2 regions of the Pandoraea pulmonicola genome follow, and region 1 is predicted to be linked to the other one. Evidence: predicted binding sites of a transcription regulator. Region 1 holds the regulator's gene; the other holds the start of a gene.
What was found. The regulator LexA, encoded in region 1, represses DNA repair genes until DNA is damaged. The targets are predictions, from matches to a motif close to ACTGTATNNNNATACAGT.
Positions count from the first base shown of each region.

Region 2: the regulator LexA is predicted to act here: its motif matches at 1,378-1,395, upstream of recA (recombinase RecA).

Region 1 is NZ_CP010310.2:2,508,318-2,511,730, reverse strand. It holds gene RO07_RS11095 (sulfate ABC transporter substrate-binding protein) at 1-553, opposite strand, end outside; gene lexA (transcriptional repressor LexA) at 884-1,537, shown strand; gene RO07_RS11085 (hypothetical protein) at 1,705-2,118, shown strand; gene RO07_RS11080 (enoyl-CoA hydratase/isomerase family protein) at 2,233-3,345, opposite strand.
Region 2 is NZ_CP010310.2:5,059,464-5,062,876, reverse strand. It holds gene RO07_RS21765 (sensor histidine kinase) at 1-325, opposite strand, end outside; gene RO07_RS21760 (response regulator transcription factor) at 560-1,249, opposite strand; gene recA (recombinase RecA) at 1,451-2,515, shown strand; gene recX (recombination regulator RecX) at 2,700-3,212, shown strand.

The DNA.
Region 1 (3,413 bases):
TCGTCGCCCCGCGTGCGCCCGAATCGAGCACGCCGACGTTCCTGTACAGCGCCTTGACGAAATCCTGCGCCTTCTGCTCGTTGCCGCCCGGTTGCTTGAGCGCATAGAGCCATGCGGCGAGGTAGTTCCAGCGAGCGCCGGCCGAGGTCTTCGGATTCGGCGTGACGACGCTGATGCCCGGCTTGACCAGATCGCCCCAGTCCTTGATCTGCTTCGGATTGCCCTTGCGCACGAGCAACACGATGGTGGACGTGTACGGCGTGGCGTTGTCCGGCAGACGCTTCTGCCAGTCCTTGCTCACGAGGCCGGCTTGCGCCAGTTCGTCGATGTCGGCCGAGATGCCGAGCGTGACGACGTCGGCGGGTGCGCCATCGAGCACGGTGCGGGCCTGCTTGCCCGAGCCGCCGTGCGAGGCCTTCACGTTGACCGTGTCGCCCGCGATCTGCTTGTAATGCGCTTCGAAGGCCTTGTTGTAGTCGGCGTACAGTTCACGCGTCGGATCGTACGACACGTTCAGCAGCGAAACACTCGCCGCGTGCGCCTGAATCGCCATGCCGGCGGCCAGCGCCACCGCACCCAGTCTGCCCAATACGCTTGCCAGCTTCTTAGCTTTCGATCCCCGTGCTGCTCTGCTCATGACTTGCACTCCTCGTTTGCTTACGTGTGGTAGGACGCCAGTCTATGGGGGGCGCTAAATAATTAAAAATAATTATTTTTCTTTTGTTTATGCCGGAATAAGGATTAGCGATTTCGTGCTGATGACGGCAGCCGGCCAAAATCGCGTCGGATGTCGACGAACTTCATGCACTACATGAAGTTTCGCTTGCCTTTTTGCAAACACTGTACAAAAATACAGCCACCTGTGCTTCCATACAGTAATGCCATGATCAAACTGACTGCCCGTCAACAGCAAGTCTACGAACTGGTCCGACAAGCGATCGAGCGCACCGGCTTTCCGCCTACGCGCGCCGAGATTGCGGCCGAACTGGGCTTCTCCTCGGCCAATGCGGCGGAGGAGCATCTGCGGGCGCTGGCGCGCAAGGGCGTGATCGAACTGGCGGCCGGTCAGTCGCGCGGCATCCGCCTCAAGCGTCTGGACGAAGCTGGTGGCGCGCATCAGTTCACGTTGCCGCATATGAGCCTCATGCAACTGTCGCTGCCGCTCGTCGGACGTGTGGCCGCCGGTAGCCCGATCCTGGCGCAGGAGCACATCGAACGCAATTTCCAGTGCGATCCGAACATGTTCGCGCGCCAACCCGATTACCTGTTGAAGGTGCGCGGGATGTCGATGCGCGACGCCGGCATTCTCGATGGCGACCTGCTCGCCGTGCAGAAGGCCGCGGACGCACGCGAAGGTCAGATCGTCGTGGCGCGTATCGGCGACGACGTGACCGTCAAACGATTTCATCGCATCAAGGGCGGGGTCGAACTCATCGCCGAGAACCCCGACTTCGAGAACATCCATGTCGATGAAGGAAGCGGTGACTTTGCGCTGGAGGGGATTGCGGTTGGCCTGATCCGCAACAACGACCTCTAGGCGTCTGTCCGGGCGCGCCGCGAGAGCGACACGCGCCACTCCCTGAAGATTTGCATTTCCGTCTGCGCCGGGCTGGGTCCGGCGCCCGTGCCCTGCTGCGCCTGTGATTTGTGAAGCGATGCAACGGGATACGCCCCTCCGACCCATATTGGAAGAAGGATCGCATCATGGCTCGACTCTTTGGTTTGCTGCGTACGTCGCTGGGTGAAGCGCGTGTTCGGGTGTCGTCGCAAGCGCGTCTGTCCGCGGTGTACGGTTTGTCCGCGCTGTCCGGCCCGTTCGCCGCGGCGCCCGCCACGGCGCGTTCCTATACCGTGCCGGTGCGCCCCCGCAGTACGCTGCTGCCGCGCACGCTGACGTCGGCAGTCGCATCGGCGACGCGCCGCGCATGTCCCGCCGGCAAGGCCGTCAAGGCATCCCGCGATGTGCGCGACCGTAACGGGAACGGAAACGGACATGCCGCTCACGACGTGCGCGTGTATCGCGATGTGTCGCACATCGTGATGGTCGGCAGCATTGCCGACATCTGCCGCAGGCTCGATCAGGCCGTCGGCGAGCAGTTCTGCCAGGCTGCGGTGTAAGTCGCAGGCCGAAATCCGGGAGGCGCCGTCTGAAGAATCTATGGCGCCAGCCGGGACCGCCCATGGCCGCGTTCGTCGACGAACCGATCGCGCAGGCAACCAGTCACGCCACCATCACTGCCCCAGATCGCGCAAGGGGTTGTCTGCGCCGCGGCGCTCACCTTCGAAGAAGCGCGCCACATCGGCGTGCGTCACCGCTTCGATGTTCGCGTGCTGCCAGCGCGGCTTGTGATCCTTGTCCACGACCAGTGCGCGAATCCCCTCCACACCTTCGGCGCCCGTACGGCCATCGAGGTTGAAGACGCTGCGCATCATCAGCCACTCCTCGCGCAGCTCGTCGGCCAACGACAGTTTGCGGGCGCGGCGCACCTGCTCCAGCGTGACACAGACCATCAGCGGCGAGCGCTTGGCACGCAGCAGGTCCTCCGTCTCTTCGGCCCACCCCGAATACTCGCAACGCGCTTCCCGCTTGAGCGAGTGAAGAATGGCTGGCATGTCGGGCAGACCGAAATGATGATCAATGACATCGCGCAACGGCGCGAGCTTGCCCGGGGCAATGCCGGCGGGCGGCAGGCTCTCGCGAGCAAAGTTGCGCGCCGCATCGAGCACGGCATCGGCGTTCTGCCACTCGCCGTTCGCCAGCAATTCGCACAGCGCAGGCAGCGAGGCGCGCGGCAGCACCGCGTCGGCCAGGCCGATTTCACATGCGTCGACAGCACCGAACACGAGGCCGGTCGTGCCGAGATACTCGCCGAGACGCCCTGCGAGATTCGCGAGGAAATACCCCCCGCCGACATCAGGGAACAGCCCGATAGCCGTTTCGGGCATCGCCATGCGCGTCGCTTCGGTCACGATGCGCAGCGCGGCTCCCTGTGAGACGCCCATGCCGCCGCCCATCACCACGCCGTCCATCAATGCGATGTAGGGCTTCGGATAAGCGGCGATGGCGTAGTTCAGCCGGTACTCGTCGGTGAAAAAGTCCATGATGTCGGTGCGCCCGGCACTGACGGCCTCATGGAAATAGCGAATGTCGCCCCCCGCGCACAAGCCCTTCTCGCCCTCTCCTTGCAGCACGACGCCGAGCACCTTCGGGTCGTCGCGCCAGCCATCGAGCGCAGCAGCGATCGCGCGGATCATGTCGTGCGACAGCGCGTTGAGAGCCTTCGGGCGCGTCAGCGTGATGAAACCAATGCGACCACGGATTTCGGTGCGGACAAATTCGGTCATGTCAGGCGAGTGTTTCAAAATCGTCAACGGAATGAACATCGTTGCGCACGGCGACGCGCCATGTCGAC
Region 2 (3,413 bases), 2.6 Mb from region 1:
CGTCCGCGCGCAGCAGGTCGCGTGCGGGCATCGGTAACGTGAGCGTGACCTGGCCGCGATCCGAGTGCACTTGCTGGGCGAGAACGTAGGTATTGTTTTCCAGCGCGCGATCGAACGGGCCGTTGGCGATGGATTTCGCAACGAGATACGTCACGGCGATGCTCATCGGCCAGAGCAACAGCAACGGCGCGAGCATCCAGTCGAGAATCTCGCCGAACAGCGAGCGTGGCGGCGGTTCGGCCTCGCGCTCGAGCGGGGCGCCGAAACCGGGGCGCACGAAGGGATCGGCGTAGGGATCGAACGGGTCCGCGTCGGGCGCTCGCATGCCGTCTGCCGGACGGTCCGGATCGGTCGGGGCAACCGGGGCGCGACGGTGATGACGAAGGCTCAGACGCATCGGTCAGGCGAACTGGGAAGGCGAAATGGCCGGGAAGGCGCGGGTTGCATGGACGGAATTGGCCGGCGGGGTCGATCCGCGGGCGTCGATCCCGGTGCCATGCCTGTCGCCGCCCGGGCGGCGCTCCCGCGAATCGCGGTTCATGCGCGGTGTACCCCGCGCTTAGGCCGCATTGGCAGGCGCGGCGGCCGGCTTCTCCAGACAATACCCCAATCCACGAATGGTGGCGATGCGCACGCCGCTCGGCTCGATCTTCTTGCGCAGCCGGTGCATGTACACCTCGATGGCGTTGTTGCTCACCTCTTCGCCCCAGCCGCACAAATGGTCGACGAGCTGCTCCTTCGACACGAGCCGGCCCGTGCGCAGCAGCAGCACCTCGAGCAGTTCGAGTTCACGGGCGGAGAGGTCGAGCATCTGTTCGTTGATATAGGCGGTGCGTCCGACCTGGTCGAAGCTGAGCGGGCCGTGGCGGATGACGGTGGAGCCGCCGCCGGCGCCGCGCCGGGTCAACGCACGGACGCGCGCTTCGAGCTCCGCGAGAGCGAAAGGCTTGGCCATGTAATCGTCCGCGCCGAGGTCGAGGCCCTTCACGCGGGCATCGACGCTGTCGGACGCGGTCAGGATCAGGACCGGCAGATGGGAATTGCGTGCGCGCAATCTGCGCAGGACTTCGTGGCCAGGCAGGCGGGGCAGACCGAGGTCGAGAATCAGCAGATCGAACGTCTGAGCGGAAAGGGCGGAATCGGCTTCGAGCCCGGTTTTGACGTGATCGACGGCGTAGCCCCCCTGGCGCAGCGAGCGGGTCAGGGCATCGGCCAGAATGCTGTCATCCTCTGCGATGAGAATTCGCATGGGCGTGATAGGCTTGTGTGGGCACCGCGGCCTGGCGGCTGCGGTGTGTCTCCTGGGATGTTGCGGCGCGTGGTTCGCGGCTTTTTTGTCGTTTCGGCGCTTTCGGACAACAGGCACTTGCAAAGGGCACTGTTTTTTTATACAGTACCGCCATTCACGCCTCACTCGAGCCGTCTCGCTCATCATATCAAAGGACGATTCATGGAAGAAAGCAAGAAAGGGTCTGCCAATCTGTCGGCCGAGAAAGGCAAGGCGCTTGCCGCCGCCCTCGCGCAGATCGAGAAGCAATTCGGCAAGGGCTCGATCATGCGTCTGGGCGACGGCGAGGTCGAAGCCGACATCCAGGTCGTCTCGACCGGCTCGCTGGGTCTGGACATCGCGCTTGGCGTCGGTGGTCTGCCGCGCGGCCGCGTGATCGAAATCTATGGCCCGGAATCGTCGGGTAAAACCACGCTCACGCTGCAAGTCGTGGCCGAAATGCAGAAGCTCGGTGGCACCTGCGCGTTCATCGACGCGGAACACGCCCTCGACGTCGGCTACGCCAGCAAGCTGGGCGTGTCGGTGCCGGAACTGCTCATTTCGCAGCCGGACACGGGCGAACAGGCCCTGGAAATCGCCGACGCGCTGGTGCGCTCGGGGTCGATCGACCTCATCATCATCGACTCGGTCGCGGCACTGGTGCCGAAGGCCGAAATCGAAGGCGAAATGGGCGACTCGCTGCCGGGTCTGCAGGCCCGTCTGATGTCGCAGGCGCTGCGCAAGCTCACCGGTACCATCAAGCGTACGAACTGCACGGTAATCTTCATCAACCAGATCCGTATGAAGATCGGTGTGATGTTCGGTAACCCCGAAACGACGACGGGCGGTAACGCACTGAAGTTCTACTCGTCGGTGCGTCTGGACATCCGCCGTATCGGTTCGATCAAGAAGGGCGACGAGGTGGTCGGCAACGAAACCCGCGTCAAGGTCGTCAAGAACAAGGTGTCGCCGCCGTTCCGGGAAGCGATTTTCGACATCCTCTATGGTCAGGGCATTTCACGCGAAGGCGAGATCATCGATCTGGGCGTGACCGCGAAGATCGTCGAAAAGGCCGGTGCCTGGTACAGCTACAACGGCGAGAAGATCGGCCAGGGCAAGGACAACGCGCGTGAATTCCTGCGTGAAAATCCGGACGTCGCCCGTGAGATCGAAAACAAGGTGCGCGCATCGCTGGGTGTCACGGCGATCAACGAGACCGGCGAGATCGAAGAAGAAGACGAAGTCTGAGGACCTCGGAACCTGGACGGCAACGCGAAGCCTTGCGGCGTCGCGTTGCCGTTTTTTGTTTCCGCCGCTGATTGCGCTACTGAGTGCGTCACCCTGATTGCGCCACCGATTGCACCACAGATTGCGCGCGGATTGCACTCCTGATGAGCCCATGATCCAACGCCGCCCACCCCGAGACCCGAATGTGCCGCCCCCTCCGCCGGGTGACGCTGCCGTCGCGGCCAAGCCGTCGCGCAAGCCCGCGCTGAGCCTCAAGGGACGCGCTCTGTCGTACCTTGCGCGCCGAGAGTACAGTCGCGCCGAGTTGCGCCGCAAGCTCCTGCCCTATGTCGATGCCGAGGATCCCGAAGCACTGGATCGCCTGCTCGATGGGCTGGAGCAGGAGCGCTGGCTTTCCAACGAACGCTTTGCGGAGAGCGTGGTCAATCGCCGGGCGTCCCGGCTGGGGACGACGCGTATCGTCAACGAGCTCAAGCAGCATCAGGTCGATGCGCAAACGGTGACGGAGCTCGCCGAACAGTTGCGCAGCACCGAGTTGGCCCGTGCCCGTGCCGTATGGCAAAAGAAGTTCGGCGAAGTGGCCACGACCCCGGAAGCGAAGGCCAAACAGATGCGCTTTCTGGCCTCGCGTGGCTTCTCGCGTACCGTTATCAGCAAAATCGTGCGTGGCGCGGACGATTTTGCCGACGATCTCTGATCCTCATTCAGTCCACTTTCTGATGGATGCGCCTGCATTCATCGTCAAAGCGAGCATGACACTCGCAAGCTGCCGAGCCATAGGGCGGCGGGCGTCCGATGAGGCGGACTCCTGCGTGACGCGTCGCCTCTCGGTTATCGCCATTTGGCGTTGCACCATTCCTTCGTCGCCCCGCCGATTTTGATAACCCGACCAATGGGT